4 regions of the Kitasatospora sp. NBC_01250 genome follow, and region 4 is predicted to be linked to each of the others. Evidence: riboswitches for the same ligand, from Rfam matches in the RefSeq annotation. Region 4 holds a riboswitch; each other region holds the start of a gene.
The links. A riboswitch is a leader RNA that binds a small molecule or an ion and turns the genes downstream of it on or off. The one in region 4 is predicted to bind cyclic di-AMP.
Positions count from the first base shown of each region.

Region 1: another riboswitch for cyclic di-AMP. It lies ahead of OG500_RS06970 (LysM peptidoglycan-binding domain-containing protein); the one in region 4 lies ahead of OG500_RS08775 (glycoside hydrolase family 16 protein).
Region 2: another riboswitch for cyclic di-AMP. It lies ahead of OG500_RS27635 (C40 family peptidase); the one in region 4 lies ahead of OG500_RS08775 (glycoside hydrolase family 16 protein).
Region 3: another riboswitch for cyclic di-AMP. It lies ahead of OG500_RS06240 (LysM peptidoglycan-binding domain-containing protein); the one in region 4 lies ahead of OG500_RS08775 (glycoside hydrolase family 16 protein).

Region 1 covers NZ_CP108476.1:1,560,903-1,565,861, forward strand. The annotation lists gene OG500_RS06965 (PPOX class F420-dependent oxidoreductase) at 93-518, opposite strand; cyclic di-AMP (ydaO/yuaA leader) riboswitch at 808-974, shown strand; gene OG500_RS06970 (LysM peptidoglycan-binding domain-containing protein) at 1,043-2,038, shown strand; gene OG500_RS06975 (YchJ family protein) at 2,108-2,566, shown strand; gene OG500_RS06980 (DMT family transporter) at 2,651-3,538, shown strand; gene OG500_RS06985 (isocitrate lyase/PEP mutase family protein) at 3,621-4,472, shown strand; gene OG500_RS06990 (MFS transporter) at 4,548-4,959, shown strand, end outside.
Region 2 covers NZ_CP108476.1:6,528,419-6,533,377, reverse strand. The annotation lists gene OG500_RS27645 (hypothetical protein) at 1-315, opposite strand, end outside; gene OG500_RS27640 (C40 family peptidase) at 372-1,412, opposite strand; gene OG500_RS27635 (C40 family peptidase) at 1,634-2,785, opposite strand; cyclic di-AMP (ydaO/yuaA leader) riboswitch at 2,789-2,939, opposite strand; gene OG500_RS27630 (C40 family peptidase) at 3,227-4,261, opposite strand; gene OG500_RS27625 (NYN domain-containing protein) at 4,443-4,959, opposite strand, start outside.
Region 3 covers NZ_CP108476.1:1,387,268-1,392,226, forward strand. The annotation lists gene OG500_RS06235 (serine hydrolase domain-containing protein) at 1-1,417, shown strand, start outside; cyclic di-AMP (ydaO/yuaA leader) riboswitch at 1,742-1,867, shown strand; gene OG500_RS06240 (LysM peptidoglycan-binding domain-containing protein) at 1,873-2,664, shown strand; gene OG500_RS06245 (MarR family winged helix-turn-helix transcriptional regulator) at 3,012-3,434, opposite strand; gene OG500_RS06250 (nSTAND1 domain-containing NTPase) at 3,616-4,959, shown strand, end outside.
Region 4 covers NZ_CP108476.1:2,157,836-2,162,794, reverse strand. The annotation lists gene OG500_RS08790 (class I SAM-dependent methyltransferase) at 48-1,106, shown strand; gene OG500_RS08785 (helix-turn-helix transcriptional regulator) at 1,224-1,952, shown strand; gene OG500_RS08780 (ribonuclease domain-containing protein) at 2,042-2,434, opposite strand; cyclic di-AMP (ydaO/yuaA leader) riboswitch at 2,738-2,869, shown strand; gene OG500_RS08775 (glycoside hydrolase family 16 protein) at 2,873-4,072, shown strand; gene OG500_RS08770 (MFS transporter) at 4,069-4,959, opposite strand, start outside.

The DNA of each region.
Region 1 (4,959 bases), 600 kb from region 4:
GTCCGCCGATCGGGCAAACCCGCGCGCGGGGCCGGGCGGGCCGCCGCACCGGCCCGCCCGGCCCTGTCCCACGCCGCTGTTCCGCCCCGGTCTCAGGGGGTCTGGCCGTAGAAGTGCTCCACGTGCAGCTTGACCACGAGCCGGCGGTCGCGGACCATCGCGGCCCGGTAGTCGTCCCAGTCGGGGTGCTCGCCGTCGAGCGCGCGGTAGAGGTCGATCAGCTCCTCCACCGTGTCGTCGTCGGGCGCCGCGGCCACCGGGGTCAGCTCGACGGTGCCCTCGGCCACCGCCCAGGTCCAGAAGTCCTCGCTGGTCGCGTACAGGCTCGCCCGCGGGTCCCGGGCCAGGTTCTTCGCCTTCACCCGGTCCGCGGTGACGGAGACCCGGATCAGCTCCCTCGCCGGGTCGTAGGCGTAGCGGATGTTGGACAGTTGCGGCCGTCCGTCCCGCTTCAGGGTCACCAGCACCCCGTTGATCCGGGAGGCGAACAGCTCACGGATCTTGGCCTCGTCGGCCATGGGCCTCTCCTCTGCGTCGAGTTGACGGTCCGTCGGTCGATGACGGTTCCAGCGCCCAACCTAGCGGCGGACACCCGCCCGCCGGGCGGGTTCGTCACCCGTCGGGCGGGCGGACCTGACGCAGTACGCGCAAGAGGTGTCGATACGGAGCACCGCGCAGCTTCCGTGATTCTTGTGTGACGTGTGCGATGCGGGGTTGTTATCGGAGTGATGATCCGTCTAGTCTCCCTGCAACCCGCCGACGCGGGTGCCCGGACGAGGTACGCCGAGTCCTGCCCACCGCGCTCCGGGTCCTCGATCACCGACTTCTGGGCAGGCGCGGGGGACCCAGGTTCAGCGCCGTCCCCACGCGGCTAGGGGTGAAGCCGTCCGCCGGATCCGTCCGGGCGGGCGGCCGGGCCAGCCTCCCGGCCCGAACCCGACAGCTCACCTCGCAGGCGTGCGGAGAGGGATGTTCCATGGGCATATCCGGGGTGTTCTCAGGCCCGGGCCGGCACCGCCGCCCGACCCAGACCGATCGCGCCGTGGCCGCCGCGACCGTGGCCGGCGTCGGCGTCGCCCTGCCGCTGCTCACCGCGACCGGCGCGCACGCCGCGCCGGTCACCACCTGGGACTCGCTCGCCCAGTGCGTCACCGGCGGCAACTGGACCGCCGACAACGGCGACGGCTACTACGGCGGACTGCACCTCACCCAGCGCCAGTGGGTCGCGAACGGCGGCGACCAGTACGCGGCGCAGGCCTCGCACGCCACCCAGGCGCAGCAGATCGCCGTGGCGGAGCAGTTGCTCGCCAGCCAGGGACCGAGCGTCTGGGGCAGCTGCGCGGCGGTGGCCGGGCTGGCCGCGCCGACCGGAACGCCCAGCAGCAACCCGACGACCGCGCCTGCGGCGCCCACCGCGCCCAGCACGCCGCCCGCGAGCGGTACCCCCGCACCGGTCGGCTCGCCCGCGCCGGTGACCGCGCCCACCGCGGCACCCACGCCGAGCCCCACGCCCACGACGACGGCCACCACGCCGGCTGCGCCCACCACCCCGGCCCCCGGCACGGGGACGGGGACGGGGACGCCCAGCAGCACGCCGACGGCGCCGACCACCGCACCCTCCACCGCGCCGACCAGCGGCCCGACCACCCCGACCGCCTCGCCGACCCCGAGCGCACCCGCGCCGAGCACGCCCGCCCCCAGCGCGAGCCCGAACCCGACGGCGACCACGCCCCCGGCCGCACCGACCGCCCCCGGCACCGCCCAGACGCCGGCCGGCGACACCACCCCGACCGCTCCCGTGGCACCCGCACCGGCCGTGCCCGCGGCCCCGGTCGGCCCCACCACCGGCCAGGCGGCCCCGACCGGGCAGAGCGACGCCGGTCAGGGCTACACGGTGCAGAGCGGCGACTCGCTCTGGGCCATCGCGATGGACCACCACGTCGACAACTGGCAGCAGCTCTACCAGGAGAACCTCGGCACCGTCGGCGGCAACCCCGACCTGATCTTCCCCGGGCAGCACCTGCAGCTCCCCTCCTAGGGAGTGCCCGGTCAGGTGGTGCCCGGTGGACTGTCACCGGGCACCGCCGGGGCCCGTCAGAATGGGGTCATGTCCAAGCGCAGCAATCGCACCCGCCCGGCCAGGCCCGCCCCCGCCCTCGCGCCCGCCGCGTCCGACGGGTCACTCCCCTGCCCCTGCGGCCGGCCGGCGAGCTACGCCGACTGCTGCCGCAGGCTGCACCGGGGCGAGGCCGAGGCGGCCACCGCCGAGCAGCTGATGCGATCGCGGTTCAGCGCCTTCGTGGTCCACGACAGCGCCTACCTGCTGAGCAGCTGGCACCCGCGGACCCGGCCCGCCGAGGTCGACTTCGACCCGCGGCTCCACTGGCAGCGCCTGGACATCCTGGGCAGCACCGAGGGCGGCCCGTTCCACCAGGAGGGCACCGTCGAGTTCGTCGCCCACTACGTCGAAGGCAGGCTCGACGGACGGCTGCACGAGAACAGCCGCTTCATGCGCCACGAGGGATCCTGGGTCTACCTGGACGGCACGATCACCGCGACCGACTGAACGAACCGCCACCGCACCGCTGGTGAGGCCCTGGCACCGATAAATTGCGTGCTGGAAGCTTCGGTCACCGATTAGTTTGCCCCCATGGACCTCCCTGCCACCGCCGGCACCACCCGACTCAACTCCAAGGCGGTGGCCGCGGCCACCGCCTCCGTCCTGCTCTGGGCCTCCTCCTTCGTGGCGATCCGCTCCGCCACCGAGCACTACAGCCCCGGCGTGCTGGCCCTGGGCCGCCTCGCGGTCGGCTCGGTGGCGCTGCTCGCGATCTGGGCGGTGCGCGGCGAGGGCCTGCCGCCACGCGCCTCCTGGCCCGGCATAGCCCTCAGCGGCGTACTCTGGTTCGGGCTCTACATGCTGGCGCTCAACTGGGGTGAGCAGAAGGTCGACGCGGGCACCGCGGCCATGGTGGTGAACATCGGTCCCCTGGTGATCGCGCTGCTCAGCGGCTGGCTGCTGCGCGAGGGGTTTCCGCGCCGGTTGATGGCGGGGATGGCGGTCTCGTTCGCCGGAGCCGTGGTGGTGGGCCTGTCCAAGTCCGGTGGCAGCGGCGCCTCGTACCTCGGCGTGCTGCTCTGCCTGGTCGCCGCCCTGCTCTACGCGGCCGGCGTGGTGGCCCAGAAGCCCGCGCTGCAGCACGCGACCCCGCTGCAGGCCACCGCGTTCAGCTGCCTGATCGGCATGGTGGTCTGCCTGCCGTTCAGCGGCCAGTTGGCCGGTCAGCTCGCCCACGCCCCGGCCTCGGCCACGCTGGACCTGGTCTACCTGGGCCTGTTCCCCACCGCCCTGGCGTTCAGCACCTGGGCCTACGCGCTCTCCCGCACCACGGCGGGCCGGATGGGCGCGACCACCTACGCGGTGCCCGCGTTGGTGGTAGTGATGTCCTGGGCGGTCCTGGGCGAGGTGCCGGCGCTGCTGACCCTGCTCGGCGGCTGCCTCTGCCTGGGCGGCGTCGCGCTCTCCCGGCGGCCCTGACCCGCCGCCCGCGCGTCCGTCCCCCGACGTCACCGCCCTCACCGTCACAACTGCCACCGTCGCCTTCAGCAGAGGATTCTCCGTGCAGCTCTCCCTCGAGGACCAGCGCCGCCGCGCGCTCGCCTTCCGCGAACTCCACACCGGCCCGGACGTGTTCGTCGTCGCCAACGCCTGGGACGCGGGCACCGCGCGCCTGCTCACCGGTCTCGGCTTCGCCGCCCTGGCCACCACCAGCGCGGGCCTGGCCTTCTCGCTCGGCCGGCCCGACGGCGCGGGGCTGGTCGACCGCGCGGAGGCGCTGGCCAACGCCCGCGCGATCGTCGGCGCCACCCACCTGCCGGTCTCCGCCGACCTGGAGAGCGGCTTCGGCCCGGACGCCGAGGCGATCGCCGCCACGATCGAACTCGCCGCCGAGGCGGGCCTGGTGGGCGGGTCGATCGAGGACGCCACGGGCGACGAGCAGGCCCCGATCCATCCGTTCGAGGTGGCCGTCGAGCGGGTGCGTGCCGCCGTCGCGGCGGCCCGGCGGCTGGACCTCCCGTTCACCGTCACCGCGCGCGCCGAGAACTTCCTGCACGGACGCCCCGACCTGGCCGACACGGTGCGGCGCCTGCAGGCCTTCGAGGCCGCGGGCGCCGATGTGCTCTTCGCCCCCGGCCTGCCGGACGCCGAGGCCGTGCGCACCGTCTGCGCCGCGGTCTCGCGCCCCGTCAACGTGCTGGCCGCCGGCCCACTGGCCGAGTTGACGGTCAGCCAGCTCGGCGAGCTGGGCGCGCGGCGGATCAGCATCGGCTCCGGGTTCTCCCGGGTCGCCCTCGGCGCGGCCCGGCGCGCGGCCGACGCCGTCCTGCGCACCGGCAGCTTCGCCGCGCTCGCCGAGGCCCTGCCCTTCGGCGACGCCAACGCCCTGATGGCGGTGCCCGGGACGGACTGAGCCGACCCGGCGTCCGCCTCTCTCCAACCTCATAGAGTTGCGTTTCCAAACCCACTCCCACTACCGTGCCACGTCATGCACATAGTTGGAAATCCAAACGCGCGACCGGGCGGCTCCCGCGCCGTCTTCCTCGTCGTGGCCGCCGCCGTCTTCGTCTCCAACCTCGACCTCTTCATCGTCAACGTCGCGCTGCCCGCGATGAACCAGCACTTCCACGGCAGCACGCTGACCTCGCTCTCCTGGGTGCTCAACGGCTACGCCATCGTCTTCGCCGCCCTGCTGGTGCCCGCCGGGCGGCTGGCCGACCGGGTGGGCCACCGCGGTGCCTTCCTGGCCGGGCTGGCGCTGTTCACGCTCTCCTCCGCGCTCTGCGCGCTGGCGCCCGGCGTCGGCTGGCTGGTCGGCGCCCGCCTGCTGCAGGCGCTCGGCGGTGCGCTGCTGATGCCCACTTCGCTGGCGCTGCTGCTGGACGCCACCGAGCCGCAGC
Region 2 (4,959 bases), 4.4 Mb from region 4:
GCCGCTCACCGCGCCGTCGGCCAGCGCGATCCGGCGCTGGAGCACCACCGGGTCGTCGTCGAAGCCGGTCAGCCGGTAGGAGAGTTCGGCACTGACCGTCTCCGCGTCCCAGGAAGTGGGCCGGTAGTCCAGCTGGGCCAGCCGCAGCGGCGCCAGCTCGCCGGTGCGCAGCGCCTGGGCGTGCGCGGCGAGCAGCGGCGCCAGCCGTCCGGCCGGCAGGACCGCGGGCGTCCCGGCCCGGGCGGGCGCGGGTCTGGGCACCGAGAGCTGCACCAGCGCGCCGCCCACCAGCAGCAGCGCGGCACGGCGCGACACCCCGCCGCCCGCGAGGGGCCGGACGGGGCGGGGCTCGGCGGCGGACTCCGGGGCGGTCAGGGCCGCACCACCGCCGCGACCGGCATCGCGGCCACGCTCTCGTAACGCACCCGGGCGCCGGGGTAGGGCGCGTGGATCACCGTGCCGCCGCCGGCGTACATGCCGACGTGGTGCATGTCGTGGAAGAAGATCACCAGGTCTCCCGGTCGCGCCTCGGACAGGCTCACCCGCTGCCCCCCGAACGCCTGCGCCTGCGAGGTGCGCGGCAGGGTCACTCCGGCCTGCCGCCAGCTCCAGTACATCAGACCCGAGCAGTCGAACGCACCGGGCCCGGTGGATCCGTACACGTAGGGCGAGCCGAGCTTGCTCAGCGCCGCCGCCAGCGCCGCCGCCGCCCGGTCCGAGGAGGGCGGCTGGGTGCCCAGGTCGACCCGTTCCGCGGCGCGGGCCGCCCGCTCGTGCGCCTCCCGGTCGTCCTGCGCCTGCAACTGCGCCCGCTCGGTGGCGGTGAGGCTGCTCAGCAGCGCCTGCGCACTCTTCAGCCGCTGCTGCACCTGCTGCTTGGCCTCGGCCAGCGAGGTGCGCACGGTCTCCAGCTCGGCCAGCTTGCCGGTCGCCTCCGCCCGGCGCTGGTCCAGCCGGCGCTGCTGCTCCTGCACCTCGTGCAGGGTGGCGGCGCGCTGCTCGCCCACCTGGGCCAGGGTGCGGGCCTTGGCCAGGTAGCCGGCCGGGTCGCTGGAGAGCATCAGCTGCACGGTGGGGTCCATGCCGCCGGCGCGGTACTCGGCACCCGCGACGGTGGCCAGGTCCAGGCGCATCCGGTTCAGGGTGTCCTGTCCCCGGGCCACCTCCTGCTGCAGGGTGCCGGCCTCGGCCTGCAGCCGCTTGGCGGCCTCCTCCGCGGCGTTGGACTTCTCCGAGGCCTGCTCGGCCTCCGCGTAGAGCTGGTCGACCTGCGCCTTGACGTCCTTCTTGTCCGGTCCACCTGGAGCACCGTGCGCACTGGCCGTCATCGCCAGCACCGTGGTCGCGGCAGCGGTGACCGCCACCACCCGGGCGAATCGCCGCGCGGTGCCCGACGGGGGTGTACTCGCCATCGCTGACGACTCCTATCGCCGAGTGAGCCCGAAGAAGCCGCCGACGAACCGAGGGCTTCGCCGGAGCTGAGGTCCGAGCGCAGACGTTAGCGAGTCCGGGCGAGCGAGTCCAAACCCCTACCGATACGAATATTTGATCCCAATTCGGACAGCGGAACGGCCGTCCGACGCCGAAGGCCCGGTCTCCAGGAGGAGACCGGGCCTTCGGGGACGACGGTGCGTCAGGGGCGGATGATCGCCGCGATCGGCATCACCGTGGCCGACTCGTAGCGGACCACGGCGCCGGTGTGCGGGGCGTGGATCATCTGGCCGCCACCGACGTACATGCCCACGTGGTGCATGTCGCTGTAGAAGACCAGCAGGTCGCCGGGCTGGGCGTTGGCGATGTTGGTGCCCTCGTTGGTACCGGCCGAGGCCTGGTCCTGCGAGGTGCGCGGCAGCGAGACGCCGGCCTGCGCGTAGGCCCACTGCATCAGGCCCGAGCAGTCGAAGGAGCTCGGCCCGGCGGCACCGTAGACGTACGGCGAACCCAGCTTGCTGACGGCGGCGGCGATCGCGGCCTGCGCGGCCGAGCTGCCGGCACTCGGCGTGCTGGGGGCGGCCGTGGTGGAGCCGGTGCTCCCCAGGTCGGTGCGGGAGGAGCCGCGCGAGGCGGTCTGCGCGTCGGTCTGGGCCTTGGCAGCGGCGGCGGCCTTGGCCTGCGCGGCGGCCTGGTCGGCCGCCGCCTTGGCGTCGGCGGCAGCCTTGGCCTCGGCCGCGGCCATCGCCTGGCGCTGCTGCTCGGTCAGCGTGTTGAGCAGGTCCTGAGCCTGCTTCAGCTTGGCCTGGACGGCGTCCTTGGCGGTCTTCAGCTGCTGCGTGGTGGCATCCAGCTCGGCGAGCTTGCCCTGCGCCTCGGACTTGTCCTGGTCGAGCTTGCGCTGCTGCTCCTGGAGCTGCTTCAGCGTCTCGCTCTCGGTGCTGCTCATCTGGTTGAGCGAGCTGGCCTGGCTCAGGAAACCGTCCGGCTTGCTGGAGAGCATCAGCTGCACGGTCGGCGAGATGCCGTTGCTGGCGTACTGGTCGGCGGCCACCGAGGCCAGCCCGGACTGCAGGTTGGTCACCTGGTCCTGCTGCCGCGCCACCTCGTCCTGCAGGTCACTGACCTGCTTCTGCAGGGTCTGCTGCTTGGCCTGCGCGCCGTCGTACTGCTGGGAGGCCTGCTCCGCCTGGTTGTTGAGGTCGTCGACCTGGGACTTGACCTGGTCGAGCGAGGGCGCCGGGTCGGCGTGCGCCGCCCCCTGCGCGGAGAGCGCCACGGCGGTCGCGGCGGCAGCGGTCAGGATCGACGCGCGAGTACGGCCGACGGGCTTGGGACGACGATGGGACGCCACGAATCCTTCTTCCTCCGACCGCCTACCGGGTGAGCTGACGGGTTCGGGCTGGAAGAGATGCCCTACGACGCCTCACCGGCCTGACGGCCGACCTGGCGCCGATTCACCCCGAGGAACATGGTTCCCCGGCTCCGGTCCGCAGCTCCCCGGTGAGGGGGTCCCCGTCGGGCAGTCAACTGCCCGTGCTGCTTTCCAGACTCGGCGGTAACCCCCGCTGCCACCCGGGTCGGGTGATCACCATCGCGGTGGTCTGATGAGCGACCCTAGTAACAACTCTGTGATCCGTTCAAATCCTTGTCAGAAAAAACGCCTAACTTTGACTCTGGGTGCTATGGAGATCACCCGCGCGTGATCATGCCGGATACGAACAGGTGGCCCCCGTCACACCGCACGAGTGACGGGGGCTCAGCGGCGGTCGGCGCGCGCCGGGGCGACGGCGGGTCAGACCCGGCGGATGATGAAGGACTCGCCCATCGTGGTCGGGTCGGCGATCCGCACCACGTCACCGGTGTGCGGCGCGTGCACCATCTTGCCGTTGCCGATGTACATGCCCACGTGGTGCCGGTCGCCGCCGAAGATGATCAGGTCGCCCGGCTGCGCCTGGGACAGGCTCGGCACCGCGGTGCCCACCGTGGCCTGCTCCTGCGAGGTGCGCGGCAGCGAGACGCCGGCCTGCGCGTAGGCCCACTGCATCAGGCCCGAGCAGTCGAAGGTGGTGGAGCCGGTGGCGCCCCAGACGTAGGAGTCACCGAGCCGGCTGAGCGCCGCCTGCACCGCCTGGCCGGCGTAGCCGCCGGCCGCCGGGAGGTCGAGCGAGCCGAGGTCGGTGCGGGCGCTGCTGCGCGAGGCGCGGTCGGCGGCCTGCAGCGTGGCGCGGTCCGAGGCGCTCAGCGAGTTGAGCAGCTTCTGCGCCGCGGCCAGCTTGCTCTGCACGTCCGCCTTGGCCTGGTTCAGCTGCTGGGTGGCGCTGTCCAGCTGGGCCAGCGTGTCGGCGGCTTCCTTCTTCTCCTGGTCCAGCTTGCGCTGCTCGCCCTGGAGCGACTTGAGCGCGTCCGCCTCGGTGCTGGTCGCCACCTGCATGCTGGACGCCTGGTCCAGGTAGTTCTGCGGGTTGGAGTTGAGCATCAGCTGGACGGTGGGGTCGATCCCGCCGGTGCGGTACTGCTCCCCCGCCACCGTCGCGAGCCCGGACTGCAGCTGGGTCAGCTGGTCCTGGGTGCGGGCCACCTCGTCCTGCAGCTGGGAGGCCTGCTGGCGCAGCTGGTCGCCGCGCTCCTTGGCGCCGTCGTACTTCTCGGCGGCCGCTTCCTGCTGGTTGTTCAGGTCGTCGATCTGCGCCTTGACATCCTGGATGGACGGCTTGGGGTCTGCCCAGGCCCCGGTCTGCGAGGAGATCGCGACCGCGGTCGCCGCAGCGGCGGTGAGCACGGTGATCCGCGCGCGGCTCGACTGCTTGGGACGGCGATGGGACGCCAAGGGACCGCTCCTTCTTCTGCCGGCCTCACCCGATCGGATGAGTGACCGGAAAAATAGGTTTGACGCCAGACCCTAGTGAACATCACTTCCCCGCGCCACTCCCCTGCCGTCACGAACTACCCCTACGGGCAAGGATCTCACGCAACATTCACAGAACCGGTCTTGACCGACTGAGGGGTGGTCAGCCGCGGGAGAGGCGGTTCAGCAGCAGCACCGAGGCCACCGGGCGGGCACCGGCCTTGCGCACACCGTCCGCGACCTCACGGTCCGTCGAGACCACCACCACCGGCCGGCCCTGCGGCTCGGCCCGCACCAGCTGACGGATCAGCTCGTCCGCCGTCTGCCCGGTCCGGCTGAACCGCACCCGGACTCCGCGCGGCGGCGCCATGATCACCGGCACGTCCAGGTCCTGCCCGTCGAAGACGCAGGTCACCTCGGCCTGGGTGCGCTGGGCGAGCATCGCCAGGCCGCCCAGCAGGCGCAGTCGCTGCTTCTCCAGCGGCAGCGTCGGGTAGCCGGTCTTGGTCACGTTGTAGCCGTCCACCACCAGGTGGACCTGCGGGATGGCCAGCAACTGGTCCAGCAGCGCCGGGTCGTCCTCGGCCAGCCCGCGCCGGGCCACGTCGTGCGGCGAGGCCGAGCCCGGCACCACCGCGTCCACCAGGTCCGCCGGGTGCAGCGTGGTGATCGGCAGCGCC
Region 3 (4,959 bases), 770 kb from region 4:
CCAGGCACGGGCCGACGAGTTGCCCATCCCTGCCGTGGCCGCGGACGAGCTGCTGCCCGAGACGCGCCGGGCCCTGCTGCACCGCCTCGCCGTCGGACAGGCACAGGGCCGGACGCCCTCGCTGGTCGGCCTGGTGGCGCGCGGCGGCCACCGGGTCTGGAGCGGTGGCCGGAGCATGATCGAGGGCCACGCGCCGGACGAGAACACGCAGTACCGGATCGGCTCGATCACCAAGTCCTTCGCCGCGGTGCTGGTGCTGCGCCTGCGCGACGAGGGCCTGCTCGACCTGGCCGATCCGCTGGAGCAGCACCTGCCGGGCACCTCGGCCGGGCGGGCCACGATCCGCGAACTGCTCAGCCACACGGCCGGGCTGGCCGCCGAGACGCCGGGCCCGTGGTGGGAGCGGACCGACGGCTCGCACCGCCCGGAGCTGGGCAACCTGCTGGAGGAGCAGCCGTTCCGCCACCCGGCCGGCGAGCGCCACCACTACTCCAACCCCGGCTACGCGCTGCTCGGCGCGCTGGTGGCCAAGGTGCGTCGGCTGCCGTGGGGCGAGGTGCTGCGCCAGGAGGTGCTCGATCCGCTCGGCCTGACCCGCACCACGCTGCTGCCGCAGGCCCCGCACGCGGGCGGGTTCGCCGTGCACCCGTGGGCGGACGTGATGCTCCCCGAGCCGCTCACCGACACCGGCCTGATGGCGCCGGCCGGGCAGCTCTGGTCCACCGCCGCCGACCTCGCCCGCTGGGCCTCCTTCCTGGCCGGCACGCTCCCGGGCGGCGCGGAGAAGGTCCTGGCCCCCGCCACGCTGGCCGAGATGCGCCGCCCCGCCGCCGGCCCGGACCGTGACGACTGGACCTCCTGCTTCGGACTGGGCCTGCAGCTGTCCCGGCAGGACGGGCGGCTGCTGGTCGGCCACGGCGGCTCGATGCCCGGCTTCCTGGCCGGCCTGTGGTTCAGCCCCGAGGACGACGTGGCAGCGATCACCCTCACCAATGTCACCGCCGGCTCCGGGCTCGGGACGGTGGCCCCCGACCTGATCCGGATCGTCGCCGAGCGCGAACCGCTGCTGCCCACCGCCTGGCGCCCGTTCACCGACGCCGATCCCGACCTGCTCGCACTGACCGGCCCCTGGTACTGGGGACCCACCGCGCTGGCCCTGCACCTGCGGGCGGACCGGGCCCTGGAGCTCACCGCGCTGAGCGGCCCCGCCCGCACCTCCCGCTTCCTGCCCGAGCCGGACGGCAGCTGGGTCGGGCTCGACGGCTACTACGCGGGCGAGCCGCTGCGCGTGGTGCGCGCCGAGGACGGCTCGGTCAGCCACCTCGACGTGGCGGGCTTCGTGCTGACCCGCGGCGCCTACCAGCCGGCCGCGGTGGTGCCCGGCGACGTCGACCCGCAGGGGTGGCACGCGGGCTGACGCGGCGCGGGCGGGCTCGGCGTCGGCTGACGCGGCGCTGGCTGGCTGACTGGCTGGCTGACTGACTGACTGACGCGGTGCGGGCTGACGAAAATTCATATCACGGGGCGATAACGATGCGAATCGTTATCGCCCCTCCAGCTTCGGCATGAGACACCTCACATTGCCCTGTGACAGCGCCTCCTGGCTTGAGATGGGACCTTCGACCTGTCTACGGTGCATGCCGTTCGTCTCCACACGAACCCCGCTCCCCGGAACGCCGAATCCTGCCGCCGGATGGAACGGGCACTGTGCACTGAAGCACCACGGCAGGGGCGGGGGACCCAAGGTAAGTCGCCCCACCTGGAGCAAGGCTCCGGGCGGGGCTTGGGGTGAAGCCGCGCATTGCGCGGCCGGGCAACTCCAGCCCGAATCCGACAGCTCACCTCGCAGGCGTGGGAGAGGAAACGCTTTTCATGCTGTCCGTCAACGGTCGCCCCAGCCTGCCCAGCCGCGCCGCCATCAAGCGCGCGATCGCCACCGCCGTCATCGTCGGCGCCGGCGCCGGTCTGCCCATGATCACCGCCGGTGGCGCCAGCGCCACGCCGATCCACTCCGGTTCGCACGGCTACACCGCGCAGCACGAGTCGGCCGCCGCCGCTCCGGCCGCCGCCCCGGCCGCCCAGGCTCCCGCCGGCTACACCGTGCAGGACGGCGACTGGCTGTCCAAGATCGCCACCAGCCACAACGTGCAGGGCGGCTGGCAGAAGCTCTACGACCTGAACAAGTCGGTGCTCGCCGACGGTCCGGACGTGATCTACCCCGGCCAGCACCTCGCGCTCGGCGACGCCCAGGCCCAGGCCCCGGCGCAGACCCCCGCCCCGGCCCAGGCTCCGGCCACCGCCCCGGCTCCGGCTGCCCCCGCCGCTCCGGCTGCCGCGGCCGCTCCGGCCACCCCGGCGCTGAGCGCCAACGCCAGCGTCGCCTCGCTGCAGGCGCTCGCCGCCTCGATCGTCCCGGCCGACCAGCTGGCGTCGTTCGACCAGATCATCACCCACGAGAGCGGCTGGAACGTCACCGCCACCAACCCGAGCTCCGGTGCCTACGGCCTGCCGCAGGCCCTGCCCGGCAACAAGATGGCCTCGGCCGGCTCGGACTGGGCGACCAACCCCGCCACCCAGATCAAGTGGGCGCTGCAGTACATGAACCAGACCTACGGCAGCCCGAACCAGGCCTGGGTCTTCTGGCAGGCCCACCAGGCGTACTGATCACCCCGGTGATCAACGGCCGCCGGCCCGCCCCCATCGGGCGGTAGCGCTCGGCGGATCGTCCGCAGCCGTCGGCCGGCCACGGGTTTCCCACCTGTGGCCGGCCGACGGCTTTGGCGCGCCTGGCTCTTGGCTCGCTGGGCCTTCGGCGTGCCGGGCTGTTGGTGTGCCGGGCCTTTTGTGTGCCGGGCTGTTGGTGTGCCGGGCCTTTTGTGTGCCGGGCTGTTGGTGTGCCGGGCCTTTTGTGTGCCGGCTGTTGGTGTGCCGGGCTGTTGGCGCGCTGTCGCAGCGACGGGCTGCGCCCCGCTCGTCAGCTGCCGGGCGCCGGCCCGCCGTGCGATCCGGCGTCAGTCCGCCGCGCCGTACCGCACCAGATAGCCCGCCAGCCGCGCGACGTCCTCGTCGGTCCACTCCGTGAACCGCTCGGTGAACGACTCCCGGCGCATCTCGTACGCGTGCCGCAGCAGCGCCATCCCCTGCTCGCTGGGGCGCAGGATCTGCCCGCGGTGATCCTCCGGATCCACCTCGCGGCTGAGCAGCCCCAGCTTCTCCAGAGCGCCGACCTGCCGGCTCACGGTCGACTTGTCGAGCATGAAGTACGCGGCCAGGTCGGCCGCCCGGCAGCCACCGCGCTCGTTCATCAGGTCGAGGATGCTGTACGTCACCAGGGAGAGCCCCGGGTGCAGCTGCGAGGCCTTGTGCCGGGCCCGCCGGGCGAAGGCGGTCAGCTCGCGCTGGATGATCTCGATCGACTCGTCTCGACCCGACACGCGTGACCTCTTCCTCTCCCATGGTGGTTGCGTATTACAACATATGTGCCACTGGCGCCGCCACTGGACCCGCGCCGATCGAGATCACAGCATGCCAGACGGGCTGGTCACAGCCGGTAACCTGTCGACGACAGATCCGAGAAGTCGCCAAGCGCGGCCTGGCTGGCGTCGCGGGGTGCGCATGGACCTGATTCCACCGGCGGACGGGGCTCCCCGGGCCACTGCCGACCAAGCGCCCGGCGCCGCGCCCGCTCACGGCCGGCCGACTGCCCATCCTCCGACTGCCGCCCGCTCCCGGGACGAGTGCTTCGGTGCCGAGCTGCGCCGGCTGCGCACCGAGCGCGGACTGTCGCTCAGTGCCCTCTCCCGCCTGCTGCACTACAGCAAGGGCTACCTCAGCAAGATCGAGAACGGCAGCAAGCCGGCGGGCCATGACCTGGCGCGCCGCTGCGACGAGCTGCTGCGCGCCGACGGTTCGCTGCTGCGGCTGACCGAAGCCGCCGAGCCCGGGCCGACGGGGGCCGGCCCGGCCGGGCCCGGGTCAAGCGGGCCAGCCACCGACAGTGCCCTGCCGACCGCTGCCGGCCACGCGCTCGCCGTGCCACCGGCACTCGACCTGCCCTGCCCCTACCCCGGGCTGGCCGCCTTCGGCCCGCAGGACGCCCACTGGTTCGCCGGGCGCGACCACGCCCTCGCCGCGTTGCTCGACCGGCTGGCCGAGCGCGCGGGACGGGGACCGCTCGCACTGGTCGCCCCCTCGGGCGCGGGCAAGTCCTCCCTGCTGCGGGCCGGCCTGCTGCCCGCCCTCCAGCGCGGCGACCTGCCGTCCGCCCACCCGGGGGCCCGCCGTGTCCTGGTCTGCACGCCGGGTGCGCGACCGCTCTCCGTCCTGCGTCAGCTTCTTGACACCTTGTCAGTCTCCGATGCCGAGGCCGCACCCCGGCTCGTCGCGCTTCCGCCGCCCAGCGCCGAAGCCCCGCCGACACCAATGGCCGAGCCGGAACTCTCACCCTCCACTCCACCTTCACCCTCGCCCTCCGGCGTGCCCCGCCCGGCGCAGTCGGCTGCCCCGGCCCTCGGGCCGGCCCTGATCGTGGACCAGTTCGAGGAGGTCTTCACCCTCTGCCCCGATCCCGCCGAGCGGCACGCCTTCATCCAGGCCCTCTGCGAGCTCGCCACCGTCCCGGACGACCGGCCGGCGGCCGAGGCCACCCTCGTCGTGCTGGGCGTGCGCGCCGACTTCTGCGGACGCTGCCTCGACCATCCGCAGCTGGTCCCCGTCTTCACCCGCGGCCTGCTCGCGCTCGGTCCGATGACCAGCGCGGAACTCCACGAAGCGATCACCCGCCCGGCGACGGAGGCCGGCCTGCTGCTGGAGCCGGGGCTGGCCGAAATCCTGCTGCGCGACCTCGGGCCGGTGGAGCTGCCGCTGCCCGCCGACCCGCCCCACCCGCGCGCCGAGGCCGCCGTCCTCCCCCTCCAGCCGGGTGCGGCGGGCGTGCTCCCGCTGCTCTCGCACGCGCTG
Region 4 (4,959 bases):
GGGTGCGCTCTGCTGGAGTGAGGGGGAGTGCCGAGGAGGTGGCCGCGATGGCGGTCGACGAGGACAAGGTGATGGAGTTCCTGGGCCGAGTGGTGTCCGACGGCGCCGCCGCGATGGCCGGGCTGTGCACCTCGCTGGGCGACCGGCTGGGCCTGTACAGCGCGATGGCCGGCGCCGGACCGATGACCGTGGCCCAGCTGGCCGAGCGCACCGGCCTGCACGAGCGCTACCTGCGCGAGTGGCTGGCCGCGCAGGTGGCCGGCGAGTACGTGGAGTACGACCCGGCGACCGACGGCTACCTGCTGCCCGACGAGCACGCCGCCGTGCTGGCCGACCCCGGTGCGCCGACCTACGCGGCCGGCTTCTTCACCATGATGCAGGCGCTCTACGGCACCGAGGACGTGCTGATGGAGGCGTTTCGGACCGGGCGAGGGGTGGGCTGGGAGGAGCACGGCGACGCGCTCTTCGCCGGGACCGCCAAGTTCTTCCGCCCGGGCTACGCGGGCGCCCTGGTCCCCGAGTGGATCCCCGCGATGAACGGCACCGAGCGCAAGCTGGCCGCCGGCGCCGAGGTCGCCGACGTGGGCTGCGGCTACGGCTGGTCCACCATGCTGATGGCCAAGGCCTACCCGGCCTCGCACTTCCACGGCTTCGACTTCCACCGGCCCTCGATCGAGGCGGCCAACGAGCTGGCCAAGGAGCAGGGGCTGGCCGACCGGGTCAGCTTCGAGGTGGCCGGTGCCCAGGACTTCCCCGGGGACGGCTACGACCTGATCACCTTCTTCGACTGCCTGCACGACATGGGCGACCCCGGCAGCGCGCTGCACCACGCCGAGCAGTCGCTGGCCCCCGACGGCGCCTGCATGATCGTCGAACCGAACGTCTCGGCCGACGTCCGGGCGAACGCCAACCCGATCGGCCGCGCCGTGGTCTCCGCCTCGGTCGCCATCTGCCTGCCCTCCGCGCTGGCCCAGCACGGGCCGCAGGCGATGGGCAACCACGCCGGTGAGGACGCGATGCGCCACCTCGCCGACGACGCCGGCCTGCACCACTGGAAGCTGGCCGCCGAGAGCCCGCTCAACCGCGTCTACGCCGCCAGCCGGTAGCCGACCGGTCACCGTTGCTCCTCTCCCACATGATCGCCTCGTTGGGCGGGCGGTCCGCAGCCGGGCTTGTCGGGGCCCGGCTTGACCCGGCCTCCCCGGTGGGCGCACGCTCGATGCGTGACTCCGTCCGGGGAGGCCGGCTTGCGGCGGATCTGCGCCGTGATCGACCTGCTGATCGACGCCGTCGACGAGGAGACCCTGCTGCCGGCGCTGTTTCCGGTGCTGCTCCGCGCCGTGCCGGGGGACAGCCTCACCTGGTCCACCCGCACCCCCACCGGGCGCCATCCGGTCACCCTGCCGCAGGCGCTGTTCAGCCCGCAGACGCTGGCCGCGTTCTTCCGGTACGCCCCGGCGGACCCGCTCTTCGTGCACACCAACGGCGGCAGCGGCGTCCCGCTGCGCCGCAGCGACCTGCAGTCCCGGACCGAGTACCACCGGCTGGGCACCTACGGCGAGGCGCTGGGCCCGGCCGGTGCGGAGTACCAGCTGGCGATGGCCTTCCCGGCCGGCTGGACGAGCGCCGGGCGGCGCACCGTGGCGCTGATCGTCAACCGGTCCGGCAGCGACTTCCCGGACGCCGACCTGGCCTCGGCCACCCTGCTGCGGGCCCGGCTCACCCACGCCCTGGAGCGGCTGGCACCCCCGCCGCGGGCGCCGGCCGCCGACCTCACCGCGCGCGAGGCCGCCGTGCTGGACCTGCTCGCGGACGGCCTGACGGACCAGCAGATCGGCCGCCGTCTCGCGGTCTCCACCCGCACCGTGGACAAGCACCTGGAACACGCCTACGCCAAGCTGCGGGTGCACAGCCGGGTGGCCGCCGCGGCGGCCTGGCGCGGCACCGGCTGAGCCCCGGTCCCCGCGTGCTTGCGGGGACCGGGGCTCAACGGGGGCTCGACGGGCTCAGACCCGCTTCGGGGTCCGCTTCAGCGCCGGTTTCAGCAGCTGAAGTCGATCAGCGAGAACGACTCGTAGTGGTCGGAGGTGTAGTAGTCCGACCCGTCCTCGCCGGTGATGATTCTGCGCGTGCCGCGGGTGGGCGCACCCGGCGTGACGACCGTGTACTCCTGGTAGTAGCCGTTCGGCTCGCTGGGCAGCACGCCCTCGCGGTTCTGGAAGGTCTCGCCGTCCTCGGAGTACGGGAACGGGCCGCCCTGGGCGATCAGGTTCAGCGTGTCGTCCGCCTGGCTCGGCAGCGCCGACTGGCAGATCGAGCCGCTGACGTCCGCGTGGGCGTCGGCGGCGAAGACGGCGGTGGGGGCCAGGGTGAGCATGCTCACGGTGACCACGGAGGCGGCACGCGACTTCAACGCGCGTAGAAGAGTCTGCATGGCAAGCAGTCTGGGGGAGCGTCAGGAAGTCTGGGAAGGTGCTGGGAGCACGCCAAGAGACTTTTCATGTCCATGTAACTGGATGGCGGTCCAGGTGATGCGATGGCGTCGCTTTCGGTGCTGGTGTGACAGGTGTGACTCGCCTGACATTGATGATGATCATGTCATCTGCCTACCCTGCTGGCGCCCGCCACCCAGCGGCGGGCCCAGCCCCCGGGACCGCCGAGTCCTGCCTGCCGGTGGCCGGCCCCGGAGCACCGCACCAGGCAGGAGCGGGGGACCCAGGTAGTGCCAGCCGTGCCCCGCCCGCCTGCGCCCGCAGGCCCACCAGGCACGCCCGGCTAGGGGTGAAGCCGCCACCGGAATCCGTCGGTGGCCGGGCCATCTTGCGGCCCGAACCCGACAGCTCACCTCGTAGGCGTCGCAAGAGGACTCCCCGTGATACCCACCTCCACCCCGCTGCGCCTCGGCGTCGTCGTCGGAGCGCTCGGCCTGCTCGCGGTGCCCGTCGTCGGCCAGGCCGATGCCTGGGCCCGTACGTCCGGCACCGCCGTGCCCCAGGTCACCCAGGACCGGCTGACCCCCGCCACGGCCACCGCCGGCGCCTCGACCACCGCCGCGCTCACCCTGCACGCCGCCTCCTGCTTCACCGCGAAGACGGTGGGGGTCGGGGTGCGCGACGCCGCCGGCAACAACCTGGACTTCCCCGGGAACCTCGGCAACCAGCAGATCTGCCCGAGCGGCCTTTCGCTGACCACCGGCGCGCGCAGCTTCCCGGCCGGTGCGTACCAGATCTTCGGCTTCTTCCAGGACCAGGCGGGTGCCTGGCACAACCTGACCACGCAGACCCTCACGGTCTCGGCGGCCGGCACCCCCACCTCCACCCCGGCCCCCGCCCCGACGCCCGCGCCTTCGCCGTCGCCGAGCACGCCGCCCGCCACCGGCGGCTCGCCGGTCGCCGGCAAGACGCTGACCTGGTCGGACGAGTTCAACGGCCCGCTGGACGCCACCAAGTGGAACGACAGCACCACCACCGCGTACAAGTACGGCACCCACAACCCGGACGACAACAAGCTCGACTGGCTCGACCCGTCCGACGTCTCGGTGGCGAACGGTGTGGCCACCTTCACCGCCCAGCCCTCCAGCCACACCCTGGAGAACGGCAAGCAGGCCTGGACCACCGGCCTGCTCACCACCGAGGGCACCCAGCAGGGCTTCAAGGTGAAGACCGGCGACTACGCCGAGGCCCGGGTGCAGATGCCCTCCGCGCCCGGCGCCTGGCCCGCGCTGTGGACCTGGGCGAACGGCGGCAGCGAGATCGACTCCTTCGAGTACCACCCGGACAACCCGAACCTGCTGGAGCTGACCAACCACGTCAACCCGGCGCACGACTACCTGACCGACGCCACCGACGTGAAGCCCGGCCAGTGGGTCACCATCGGCACCTACTACGGCGCCAACTCCGTCGACTGGTACGTGAACGGGGTCAAGGTCTACTCGGACAACACCGGCGTCGGGGCCAACTGGTCCGCCAACCTGATCCTCAACCTGTCGATCAGCGCCGGGCAGTACCACCCCGGCCCGAGCGGCTCCGCCCCGATCACCTTCGCGGCGGACTACGTGCGGGTCTACCGCTAGGCCTCGGCGCCGGCCTCCTGCCCCTGGACGGCGGAGAGCGGAGCGGCCAACTCCTCCAGGGAGAGCCGCTCCGCCCGGACGCCGATCGCCGCCTCCACCAGCCCGGCCGCCGCCATCAGCGAGGCGCCGATGCAGAAGGCGAGCGTGGTGTCGGCGGGCTTGCCGCTGTTCACCAGGCCGTTGAAGAGCAGCGGCCCGGTGATGCCGCCCAGCGCGGTGCCCACCGCGTAGAAGAACGCGATGCACAGCGCCCGCACCTCCAGCGGGAAGACCTCGCTCACCGTCAGGTAGGCGGCGCTCGCGCCGGCCGAGGCGAAGAACAGCACGCCCACCCAACAGGCCGTCATGGTGGTGGCGTTGAGCAGGCCCTGCTGGAAGAGCGCGGCCGTGCCGAAGAGCAGCACCCCCGACAGCAGGTAGGTCCCGGCGATCATCGGCTTGCGGCCCACGCTGTCGAAGAGGTGGCCGAGCAGCAGCGGGCCGCAGAAGTTGCCCACCGCGATCACCGCGAAGTAGTAACCGGTGTCGCCCTGCGGGACGTTGAAGAAGGTCGTCAGGATCACCGCGTAGCCGAAGGTGACCGAGTTGTAGAGGAAGGCCTGGCCGACGAAGAGCGCCAGGCCCAGGACGGTGCGCTTGGGGTAGCTGCGGAAGACCGTGCGGGCCACCGTGGTGAAGCTGACCGGTCCCTGCTCGCGCACCGTCACCCAGCCCTCGGGGGCCGGCAGCGGCTCGCCGGTCTGCTCGGTGACGGTCCGCTCGATCTCGTCGACCAGCTGGTCGGCCTCCTCGCCGCGCCCGTGGGTGAAGAGCCAGCGCGGGCTCTCCGGCACGTGCCGGCGCACCAGCAGGATCACCAGGCCCAGGGCCACGCCGATCGCGAAGGC